2 regions of the Streptomyces sp. NPDC048696 genome follow, and region 2 is predicted to be linked to the other one. Evidence: predicted binding sites of a transcription regulator. Region 2 holds the regulator's gene; the other holds the start of a gene.
What was found. The regulator HspR, encoded in region 2, represses chaperone genes until heat shock. The targets are predictions, from matches to a motif close to TTGAGNNNNNNNNNCTCAA.

Region 1: lon (endopeptidase La) is a predicted target of HspR. The motif match lies at 2,934-2,952, and genes of this name have one in related genera.

Annotation. Positions count from the first base shown of each region.
Region 1 covers NZ_JBICVJ010000014.1:51,183-57,088, reverse strand. Annotated here, with positions in the region: gene ACGFRG_RS27180 (trypsin-like serine peptidase) at 1-418, shown strand, start outside; gene lon (endopeptidase La) at 500-2,911, opposite strand; gene ACGFRG_RS27170 (GNAT family N-acetyltransferase) at 3,085-3,753, shown strand; gene ACGFRG_RS27165 (hypothetical protein) at 3,750-4,271, shown strand; gene ACGFRG_RS27160 (rhomboid-like protein) at 4,230-5,060, opposite strand; gene ACGFRG_RS27155 (spermidine synthase) at 5,181-5,867, shown strand.
Region 2 covers NZ_JBICVJ010000003.1:218,623-224,528, reverse strand. Annotated here, with positions in the region: gene dnaK (molecular chaperone DnaK) at 1-1,860, shown strand, start outside; gene grpE (nucleotide exchange factor GrpE) at 1,860-2,507, shown strand; gene dnaJ (molecular chaperone DnaJ) at 2,538-3,719, shown strand; gene ACGFRG_RS07185 (heat shock protein transcriptional repressor HspR) at 3,722-4,168, shown strand; gene ACGFRG_RS07180 (hypothetical protein) at 4,251-4,505, opposite strand; partial or broken gene ACGFRG_RS07175 (hypothetical protein) at 4,663-4,965, opposite strand; gene ACGFRG_RS07170 (sigma-70 family RNA polymerase sigma factor) at 5,092-5,906, shown strand, end outside.

The DNA.
Region 1 (5,906 bases), on a different contig from region 2:
GTGGTCCAAGGACGGCGACGACGCCTACGACTACGCCTTCCTCACCCTGGAGCCGGACGCGCGCGGCCGCAGCGTCCAGAGCGTCGTCGGCGCCGCCGAGGCGGACTGGGCCTCGGGGCCCGAGCGCCGGGTGACCGTCGTCGGCTACCCGGCCGAGGACCACAACCCCGACAACCGGCCGATCTCCTGCACCACCGACAGCCGCCGGGACGGCGACAGGGCGAGCGACGTACGGATCGAGTGCGCCGGGTTCTGGACCGGCACCAGCGGCAGCCCGTGGCTCGCGGACTACCGCGGGCCCGGCCGCCTCGGCCACCTCATCGGCGTCCTCAGCGGCGGCGACACGGACGTCGAGTCGACGGCCGTGCTCTTCGACGCCCACGCGCGCGAGCTGTACGAGAAGGCCACGCGCGCGTAGTCGTACGAACGGGCCACGCGCGCGTGGTCGTCGCAAGCCGCACGACATTCACGCGCGCGTGGCCCGTCGCCGCCGGTCCGGTCAGGCCGCGACCGGCACCCGCACCTCCGCCGGGGCCAGCGCGATCTCAAGCACCTGGCGGACGTCGGTCACCGGGTGGACCTCCAGCTTCTCCAGGACCTCGGCCGGGACGTCGTCCAGGTCGGGCTCGTTGCGCTTGGGGATCACCACGGTCGTGATGCCCGCCCGGTGCGCGGCGAGCAGCTTCTGCTTCAGACCGCCGATCGGCAGCACCCGCCCGGTGAGCGACACCTCCCCGGTCATCGCCACATCCGTACGCACCAGACGCCCGCTGAGCAGCGACGCGAGCGCCGTCACCAGCGTGATGCCCGCGCTCGGGCCGTCCTTGGGGACCGCGCCCGCCGGGAAGTGGACGTGCACGCCCCGGTCCTTGAGATCGGCGACCGGCAGCTCCAGTTCGGCGCCGTGCGAGCGCAGGAAGCTCAGCGCGATCTGCGCCGACTCCTTCATCACGTCGCCCAGCTGACCCGTGAGGGTCAGGCCCGCCGCGCCCGTCTCCGGGTCGGCGAGGGACGCCTCGACGAACAGCACGTCGCCGCCCGCTCCGGTGACCGCGAGGCCGGTGGCCACGCCGGGCACCGAGGTGCGCCGCTCGGCCGGGTCCTGCGCGGACTCCGGGACGTGGTGCGGGCGCCCGATCAGCGCGCGCAGATCGTCGGGCGTGACGGTGAACGGCAGCTCGCGCTCGCCGCTCTCGTGCTGGGCCGCGGTCTTGCGCAGCAGCCGGGCGAGCGAGCGCTCCAGGTTCCGCACCCCCGCCTCGCGGGTGTACTCCCCGGCCAGCTTGCGCAGCGCCGCGTCGTCCAGGGACACCTCGCCCGGCTCCAGACCCGCCCGCTCCAGCTGGCGCGGGAGCAGGTGGTCGCGGGCGATGACGACCTTCTCGTCCTCGGTGTAGCCGTCGAGCCGGACCAGCTCCATCCGGTCGAGCAGCGCCTCCGGGATGGCCTCAAGGACGTTGGCGGTAGCCAGGAAGACGACGTCGCTGAGGTCGAGCTCGACCTCCAGGTAGTGATCGCGGAAGGTGTGGTTCTGCGCCGGGTCGAGGACTTCGAGCAGGGCCGCGGCCGGGTCGCCCCGGAAGTCGGAGCCGATCTTGTCGATCTCGTCGAGCAGCACCACCGGGTTCATCGACCCGGCCTCCTTGACGGCCCGCACGACACGGCCGGGCAGCGCGCCCACGTACGTACGCCGGTGGCCGCGGATCTCCGCCTCGTCGCGGACGCCGCCGAGGGCGACGCGGACGAACTTGCGGCCCATGGCGTGCGCCACGCTCTCGGCGACGCTCGTCTTGCCGACGCCGGGCGGGCCCACCAGCGCGAGCACCGCGCCCCCGCGCCGGCCGCCCACCACGCCGAGCCCGCGCTCGGCCCGCCGCTTGCGGACCGCCAGGTACTCGGTGATGCGCTCCTTCACGTCCCCCAGGCCCGCGTGCTCGGCGTCGAGCACCGCACGGGCGCCCTTGATGTCGTAGACGTCCTCTGTCCGCTCGTTCCACGGCAGTTCGAGGACGGTGTCCAGCCAGGTGCGGATCCAGGAGCCCTCCGGGGACTGGTCGCTGGACCGCTCCAGCTTGTCGACCTCCTTGAGGGCGGCCTCGCGCACCTTCTCGGGCAGGTCGGCGGCCTCCACGCGCGCGCGGTAGTCGTCGGACTCCTCGCCCTCCGACTCCCCGTTGAGTTCGCGCAGCTCCTTGCGGACGGCGTCGAGCTGACGGCGCAGCAGGAACTCGCGCTGCTGCTTGTCCACGCCTTCCTGTACGTCCTTGGCGATGGACTCGGCGACGTCCTGCTCGGCCAGGTGCTCACGCAGCAGCTCGGTGGCGAGCTTGAGGCGGGCGACCGGGTCGGCCGTCTCCAGGAGCTCGACCTTCTGGGCGGTGCTGAGGAACGGCGAGTAGCCGGAGTTGTCGGCGAGCGCCGAGACGTCCTCGATCTGCTGGACGCGGTCCACGATCTGCCAGGCGCCGCGCTTCTTCAGCCAGTCGGTGGCGAGCGCCTTGTACTCCTTCACCAACTCGGCGACCTGGCCCGGCAGGGGTTCGGGGGCGCTCTCGTCGATCGAGATCCCCTCGACCCACAGGGCCGCGCCGGGGCCGGTGGTGCCCGCGCCGATCCGTACCCGGCCGCGGCCGCGGATCAGGGCGCCGGGGTCGCCGTCGGAGAGCCGGCCGACCTGCTCGACGGTGCCGAGCACGCCGGTCGACGCGTAGGTCCCGTCGATGCGCGGGACGAGCAGCACCTTGGGCTTGCCCGCCGTGGTGCCCTCGGCCCGGGCGGCCGCCTGGGCGGCCTCGACGGCGGCCCGCACCTCGGTGTCGGACAGGTCGAGGGGCACCACCATCCCGGGCAGCACGACCTCGTCGTCGAGCGGCAGCACAGGCAGGGTGAGCGGTGCGGACGAGTGAGCCATGATCTCCCCTTCGGCAGTCAAGTTGAGCTATGCCGACTCAATGCATGTGAGCCCACGAATGTTCCCCAAGGGCTGTTCGCTCTGAGCGATCATCACTTGTAACAGACGCAGTAGCTAAATGACCATTACCCCTACGAGCATTACCGGACACACAAGCCACCGGAGGGGAACCCATGGAGTCGGAGCCGGAGTCGGTATCGGACGTCGTCGCGGCCTGGATCAAGGGCTGGGTCGTCTCGCGCGGCGCGGCCGAGCCCGTCGCCGAGCCCTGGGGCTGGACCATCGACGTCGGCCAGGTCAAGCACGTCAGTCGGCACGTGGTGCCGGAGCCGGACGAGGCGACCGTCCGCAAGCTGGTCGAGGCGACGTCCGCGCCCGCCACCTGGCTGAAGCTGTTCGCGCGGGACGACGTGGTCCGCCCGTGGCTCGGCCCCGGCTGGCAGGTCGACGAGCCCGGCTTCCTGATGACGCTGCCGCTGGCCCCGGCCCGTACCGAGGTCCCCAGCGGCTACACGCTCACCAGCTGGACCGCCGGCGGCGTCCTGCGCGTGCTCGTACGCACCGGGGCCGGGCACTTCGCCGCGCGCGGCCAGATCGCCGTCACCGGCACGAGTGCCGTCGCCGACCAGATCGAGACGGCGCCCGGCCACCAGCGCCGGGGCCTGGGCAGCCTGGTCATGCGCACCCTGCAGAACGCCGCCCTGGAGGCCGGTGCCACCACCGGCATCCTGGTCGGCACCCCGCAGGGGCAGGCGCTCTACGGCGCACTTGGCTGGACGACGCGCTCACCCATGGCGAGCCTGTACTTCGATCCGTCGGATCCGGCATCCTCGGGGGCATGAGCCCCAAGGTCACGCACCGGACGACCACCGGCCTGCTGCTGCTCACCGCGCTGTTCGCGGCGGCGGGCTGCGGCTCGTCCACCTCGTCCGCCGACAGCGGCGCCCCGCCGTCGCGGACCACACCGCCCCCGGCACTCTCCCCGTCCGCCCCGGCGCCCGCGTCCTCGCACGCGAAGCCGCCGTCCCAGGACGGGCAGCTGCTGAAGCTGGTGGTGAGCGGCGGCTTCGTGGGCCGCCACGACGAGCTCGTCGTCAAGGCGGACGGCGGCTACACCTCGACCAAGCGGGACGGCAAGACGGTCACGGGCCGCCTCACCCCCGCCGAACTCGCGGGGCTGCGCAGGACGCTGGCGGCCGCCGACTTCCCGCATCTGCCGCCGCGCCCCACCGGGCGCCCGGTCGCCGACGGGCTGATGTACCAGTTCACGTACGAGGGACATGTCGTGCTCGCCGACGAGATCCACCAGCCGCAGGCGCTACGGGACGTACGAGCCCACCTGCCCGTCGGGTACCGCTGACGGCTCCGGGACGGCGCCCGCCCGCCGGGCGCCCGCGCGGCGCAGGAACGGCCAGCACACCACGCCGACGAGCAGCGCCAGCGGATGGCCCCAGCTGGCCAGCGGATCCACCATGTCGAACAGGTCCTGCGTGATCAGCACCACCACCACGCCGAGCAGCGGCCAGCGCAGGACCGGCGGCAGCAGTCCGGCCAGCGCGCCCACGCTCGCCATCAGGCCGAAGCTGATGCCGTAGTCGAGGCGGTGCAGCGAGGAGTCCGGCAGCCGGCCGGCCATCACCGAGACACCGACCGGCACCTCGGTGGCCAGCGTCGCCACCACATGCCCGAGCAGGAAGACCCCGGCCGCGCGCACCCCGCCGACGCGGCGCTCAAGCGCGGTGAGGATGAAGACGAAGCCGACGGCCCACGGCGAGGAGATGCCGCCCGCGATCCACAGCGCGCTGGCGAGCAGCACGAGCACGGGCGTACGGGTGAGGTGCTGCACATCGGTGCTGGAGCCCTCGACGAGCGTACGGACGGTGTCCGGGTCGCCGAACTCCGCGTACAGCGACGTCGAGAGCAGCAGCAGCGTGTACGCGAAGGTGAACGGCGTGCCGGTCGGCGTCGGCAGCACCTGGGCCGCCCGGCGCAGCCACGACCGCAGCTCCCCTGCGGACCACATCGGCGGGCGGCTGTCCGCCTCGGAGCTGTCCGCGCTGGTCACAGGGGGCTTCGCGATCGCCCCGCCGTCCGCCGTCTCGATGACCGTCTTCTCCCGCGCGCTCGGTCTGTTGCTTCCCTTGTACAACGCTCACCCTCTGCGAACGCTCCCCAACACGTCTATGACTTGTGCCACATTGGACAACCTTTGACGCGGACCATGCGTCGGCGCAAGGAGTTGTCAGCTCCGCCCCGAGGAGGTCTTCCGATGCCCGTCGCCGACCCGATCACCGCCCCGGTCACCCTCGACCGGCGCGAGGGACCGTACGGCGAGGTGGTGCTCCGCCGACGCGGCCCGCACTTCGAGATCATCGCCAATGGAACGTTCCTGATGGACACCTCCGACGGACGCTCGGAGCGGCTGCTCGTGGACGCCGCGTACGACGCGCTCCCGGCGGGCCGCCGGACCCCGTCCGTACTCATCGGCGGGCTGGGTGTCGGCTTCTCGCTCGCGCACGCGGCCGCCGACCCCCGGTGGGGTCGGATCGCCGTGGTGGAACGCGAGTTGGCCATCATCGACTGGCACCGCTCGGGCCCACTGGCGCCCCTGTCCGGGGCCGCGCTCGCCGACCCGCGCACCGAGGTCCTGCACACCGATCTGGTCGCGTACGTGAGCACCGCTTCGGACACCTTCGACGCGCTCTGCCTGGACATCGACAACGGGCCCGACTGGACCGTCACCGACAGCAACACCGGCCTCTACTCCCCCACCGGTCTCGCCGCCTGCCGGGACCGGCTTGAGCCGGGCGGAGTGCTCGCCGTCTGGTCGGCGAAGCCGTCGGCCGCCTTCGAGGAAGCTCTCCGTAATGCCGGATTCCACGGGGTTAGGACCGAAGAGATCACAGTTGCCCGGGGCGTCCCTGACGTGGTCCATCTCGCTGTTCGCCCTGCGTAGCCGGGACGCGGCCGGTGCCTCTAGTCTCTGACCGACACA
Region 2 (5,906 bases):
GCACGTGCGGTCGGCATCGACCTGGGCACGACTAACTCCGTCGTCAGCGTTCTCGAAGGCGGCGAGCCCACCGTCATCACCAACGCCGAAGGCGCCAGGACCACGCCGTCCGTCGTCGCCTTCGCCAAGAACGGCGAGGTCCTCGTCGGTGAGGTCGCCAAGCGGCAGGCCGTCACCAACGTCGACCGGACCATCCGCTCGGTCAAGCGCCACATGGGCACCGACTGGAAGATCGACCTCGACGGCAAGACCTTCAACCCGCAGCAGATGAGCGCCTTCATCCTGCAGAAGCTGAAGCGCGACGCCGAGGCCTACCTGGGCGAGAAGGTCACCGACGCGGTCATCACCGTCCCGGCGTACTTCAACGACTCCGAGCGTCAGGCGACCAAGGAGGCCGGTGAGATCGCGGGCCTCAACGTCCTGCGTATTGTCAACGAGCCGACCGCCGCCGCCCTGGCCTACGGTCTCGACAAGGACGACCAGACCATTCTCGTCTTCGACCTCGGTGGCGGCACCTTCGACGTGTCGCTCCTGGAGATCGGTGACGGCGTCGTCGAGGTGAAGGCCACCAACGGTGACAACCACCTCGGTGGTGACGACTGGGACCAGCGCGTCGTCGACTACCTGGTGAAGCAGTTCCACTCCGGCCACGGCGTGGACCTCTCCAAGGACAAGATGGCGCTCCAGCGCCTGCGCGAGGCCGCCGAGAAGGCGAAGATCGAGCTGTCCTCGTCCACCGAGACCTCGATCAACCTGCCGTACATCACGGCCTCGGCCGAGGGCCCGCTGCACCTGGACGAGAAGCTGACGCGCGCTCAGTTCCAGCAGCTGACCGCCGACCTGCTTGAGCGCTGCAAGCACCCGTTCCACAACGTCATCAAGGACGCGGGCATCCAGCTCTCCGAGATCGACCACGTCGTTCTCGTCGGCGGCTCCACCCGTATGCCGGCCGTCGCCGAGCTCGTGCGCGAGCTGACCGGTGGCAAGGACGCCAACAAGGGCGTCAACCCGGACGAGGTCGTCGCCATCGGCGCCGCCCTGCAGGCCGGTGTCCTCAAGGGTGAGGTCAAGGACGTCCTGCTCCTCGACGTGACCCCGCTGTCGCTTGGTATCGAGACCAAGGGCGGCATCATGACCAAGCTCATCGAGCGGAACACGACGATCCCGACCAAGCGGTCGGAGATCTTCACCACCGCCGAGGACAACCAGCCCTCCGTCCAGATCCAGGTCTACCAGGGCGAGCGCGAGATCGCGGCGTACAACAAGAAGCTCGGCATGTTCGAGCTGACCGGTCTGCCGCCGGCCCCGCGCGGCGTCCCGCAGATCGAGGTCGCCTTCGACATCGACGCCAACGGCATCATGCACGTGACCGCGAAGGACCTGGGCACGGGCAAGGAGCAGAAGATGACCGTCACCGGCGGCTCCTCGCTGCCGAAGGACGAGGTCAACCGCATGCGCGAGGAGGCCGAGCAGTACGCGGAGGAGGACCACCGCCGCCGCGAGGCCGCCGAGTCCCGCAACCAGGGCGAGCAGCTGGTCTACCAGACCGAGAAGTTCCTCAAGGACAACGAGGACAAGGTCCCGGGCGATGTGAAGACCGAGGTCGAGACCGCCGTCACCGAGCTGAAGGACAAGCTCAAGGGCGAGGACACGGCCGAGATCCGCACCGCCACCGAGAAGCTCGCGGCCGTCTCCCAGAAGCTCGGCCAGGCGATGTACGCCGACGCCCAGGGTGCCGCCGGCGCCGCGGGTGCCGAGGGCGCCCACCAGGCCCAGTCCGCAAACAACGCAGACGACGTGGTCGACGCCGAGATCGTCGACGACGAGAAGCCGCACGACACGAAGGGCGGCGCCGCCTGATGACGGAGGAGACCCCGGGTTTCGAGGAGAAGCCCGACGTCCCCTCCGGCGCACAGGAAGACGCCGAGCCGAAGGCCGCCGACTCCTCCACCAAGGAGGGGAAGACGGCCCCGGCCGGGGACGCGGCCAAGGAGATCGCCCTGCAGGCCCAGCTGGACCAGGCCCAGACGGCGCTCGGTGAGCGCACCACGGACCTCCAGCGCCTTCAGGCCGAGTACCAGAACTACCGCCGCCGGGTCGAGCGGGACCGGGTCACGGTCAAGGAGATCGCGATCGCGGGCCTCCTGACCGAGCTGCTGCCCGTGCTCGACGACATCGGCCGGGCGCGCGAGCACGGCGAGCTGGTCGGCGGCTTCAAGTCGGTGGCCGAGTCGCTGGAGACGGTCGCCGCGAAGATGGGCCTCCAGCAGTTCGGCAAGGAGGGCGAGCCCTTCGACCCGACGATCCACGAGGCCCTGATGCACTCGTACGCGCCGGACGTCACCGAGACGACCTGCGTGGCGATCCTGCAGCCGGGCTACCGGATCGGCGAGCGCACCATCCGCCCCGCGCGGGTCGCCGTAGCCGAGCCCCAGCCGGGCGCGGCGAAGGACGGCAAGGAAGACAAGTCGGCAGACGAGGAGAGCGGTGGCCCCGAGAAGGGCTGACGCACGGATCGTCCGGGAGGAGGGACGTCGATGAGCACGAAGGACTTCGTCGAGAAGGACTACTACAAGGTTCTCGGCGTCCCCAAGGACGCCACCGAGGCCGAGATCAAGAAGGCGTACCGCAAGCTCGCCCGCGAGTTCCACCCGGACGCCAACAAGGGTGACGCCAAGGCGGAGGAGCGCTTCAAGGAGATCTCCGAGGCCAACGACATCCTCGGTGACGCGAAGAAGCGCAAGGAGTACGACGAGGCCCGCGCGCTGTTCGGCAACGGCGGCTTCCGGGCCGGTCCCGGCGCGGGCGGCGGCACCTTCAACTTCGACCTGGGCGACCTCTTCGGGGGCACCCAGGCCGGGGGCGGCGGTGGCGCCGGCGGCTTCGGCGGCGGGCTCGGCGACGTGTTCGGCGGCCTGTTCAACCGGGGCGGCACCACCGGTACCCGGACCCAGCCGCGGCGCGGCCAGGACCTGGAGTCCGAGGTGACGCTGAGCTTCACCGAGGCGGTCGACGGGGCCACGGTTCCGATCCGGCTCTCCAGCCAGGCCCCGTGCAAGGCCTGTTCGGGCACCGGCGACAAGAACGGCACGCCCCGGGTGTGCCCGACCTGCGTCGGCACCGGCCAGGTCTCGCGGGGCACCGGCGGCGGCTTCTCGCTCACCGACCCGTGCGTGGACTGCAAGGGCCGCGGCCTGATCGCGGAGAACCCGTGCGAGGTCTGCAAGGGCAGCGGGCGGGCCAAGTCGTCCAGGACCATGCAGGTCAGGATTCCGGCGGGCGTCTTCGACGGCCAGCGGATCCGGCTGCGCGGCAAGGGCGCGGCGGGCGAGCGCGGGGGCCCGGCGGGCGACCTGTATGTGGTCGTGCACGTCGACAGCCACCCGGTCTTCGGCCGCCGCGACGACAACCTCACCATCACCGTGCCCGTCACCTTCACGGAGGCGGCGCTCGGCGGCGAGGTGAAGGTGCCCACCCTCGGCGGGCCCCCGGTCACGCTGAAGCTGCCCGCCGGGACGCCCAACGGCCGTACGATGCGGGCGCGCGGCAAGGGCGCGGTCCGCAAGGACGGCTCGCGCGGCGATCTCCTGGTCACCGTCGAGGTCGTGGTGCCCAAGGATGTCGAGGGCAAGGCGCGCGAGGCCCTGGAAGCGTTCCGTGAGGCGACTGCGGACGACGATCCGCGGGCAGAACTGTTCCAGGCCGCGAAGGGAGCATGAGCATGGACGGCCGACGACGCAATCCGTACGAACTGACCGACGAATCGCCGGTGTACGTCATCTCGGTCGCCGCTCAGCTCTCCGGTCTGCACCCGCAGACCCTGCGGCAGTACGACCGCCTCGGCCTGGTCTCGCCCGACCGCACGGCCGGGCGCGGGCGCCGCTACTCGGCCCGTGACATCGAACTGCTGCGTACGGTGCAGCAGTTGTCGCAGGACGAGGGCATCAACCTGGCCGGTATCAAGCGCATCATCGAGCTGGAGAACCAGGTGGCCGCGCTCCAGCAGCGCGTCGCCGAGCTCTCGTCGGCGGTGGACGGGGCGGCGGCGGCCATGCGCCAGCGCGAGGCCCAGGTCCACGCGTCGTACCGGCGCGATCTGGTCCCGTACCAGGATGTGCAGCAGACCAGCGCGCTGGTGGTGTGGCGGCCCAAGCGGCCGTCGGACTGACAGCGCACGCAGAAACGACACAGCGGCCCGCACCCCGAAAGGGGCGCGGGCCGCTGTGGTGTTGATACGGGTCGCGGGCGGTTCAGTGGCCCGTGCCCTGCCAGATGCTCACCGCGAGCGCGGCGCACGAGGTGAGCGCGGCGACGGCGGGCAGCGGCCAGCGGCCGCGCTCCAGGGCGTCGATCCGGTCGTCGTGCTCACCCAGGGTCTTGTCGGTCTGGTCGGCGCGCTGGAGCAGGAGCGCCAAGTCGCCCCGGGTGGTGGCGAATCCGACCTCCACCGCGCGCCGCAGCCGTTCCAGTTCGATGGCCACTCCTTCGGCCTGGCCGCTGCTCACCACGGTGCCTCCCTCGGTAGGTGCCTGATCAGGACCGCGAGGCGGCGGGACGAGAGCCGGCCGCGGTACCAGTCCAGGAGGTCGACGCCGTAGTGGCGCAGCAGCGCCGCTTCCAGTGCCTCGGCGTTGTCGTCGACGTACACGCCGAGGCGCAGCCTTCCCCCAGGCCGAGCCCGGTGTCGCGGCCGTAGGCCGCCCAGATCGCCTCGACGTCGGGCCCGGACGCGCGGTGCCGGTCGAAGCGGCGGGACTGCTGCTCGCCGAGGAGGATCCGCAGCGAGGCGTACGGGTCGTCGCCGCCGAGCGCGCGCAGTCTGCGCGCGGTGTCGCGGTCGAACTCCTGCGGCAGTTCGAAGACCTCGCCGCCCAGCTCGAAGGCCCAGGCGCGGCCGAGCGCTTCGAGGCGCTGGGCGCGGGCCGCGTTGACCCGCGTGACGGGAGTGACAGGGGATGCGGCCATGGGACCTCCATGAAATGACCTGATCCGTAACGGAGTTGAGAGGAAAGGCGGCGTACCCGTGGGGCTGCGCAGCCGATACAGTCGGTGTCACCTCTTCGGGTGAGGCAGGGAATAGTGAACGTGGAAGTGGACGAGGGCGAACGGCTGGCGGAGCGGTTCGAGGCCAACCGCACCCACCTGCGGGCCGTCGCCTACCGGATCCTCGGCTCGCTGAGCGAGGCGGACGACGCCGTTCAGGAAGCCTGGCTGCGGCTCAGCCGCTCCGATGTCAGCGAGGTCAAGAACCTCGGCGGCTGGCTGACCACCGTCGTCGGACGGGTCTGCCTGGACATGCTGCGCTCGCGCGACTCACGCCGCGAGCTGCTGTACGACGAGCCGGTGCCCAGGCCCGCCACCGGATACGAGGAGCCGGGCGACCCCGAGCACGAGGTGCTGCTGGTCGACTCGGTGGGCCTGGCGATGCTGGTCGTGCTGAACACGCTGGCGCCCGCCGAGCGGATCGCGTTCGTGCTGCACGACATGTTCATGGTGCCGTTCGACGAGATCGCGCCCGTGGTGGGGCGCTCCACCGTCGCCACCCGGCAGCTGGCCAGCCGGGCGCGGCGCCGCGTGCAGGAGTCCGCGCCGGTGCCGGATGCCGATCTGGCCCGCCAGCGGGAGGTCGTGGACGCGTTCTTCGCCGCGTCGCGGGCGGGTGACTTCGACGCGCTGCTCGATCTGCTCGACCCGGATGTCGTGGTGCGGGCCGACCGGGCGACGGTCGAGGTCGGGGCGATGGGGGAGGTGCGGGGTGCGCTCGCCGTCGCGGGGACGTTCAAGGGGCGGGCCCATACCGCGCAACTCGCTTTGGTGGAGGGCTCGGTGGGGGCGGTCTGGGCTCCGTCCGGGTGCCTCAAGGTGGTTATCGGGTTCACGTTGGTGGGTGGGCGTATCGCCGAGAT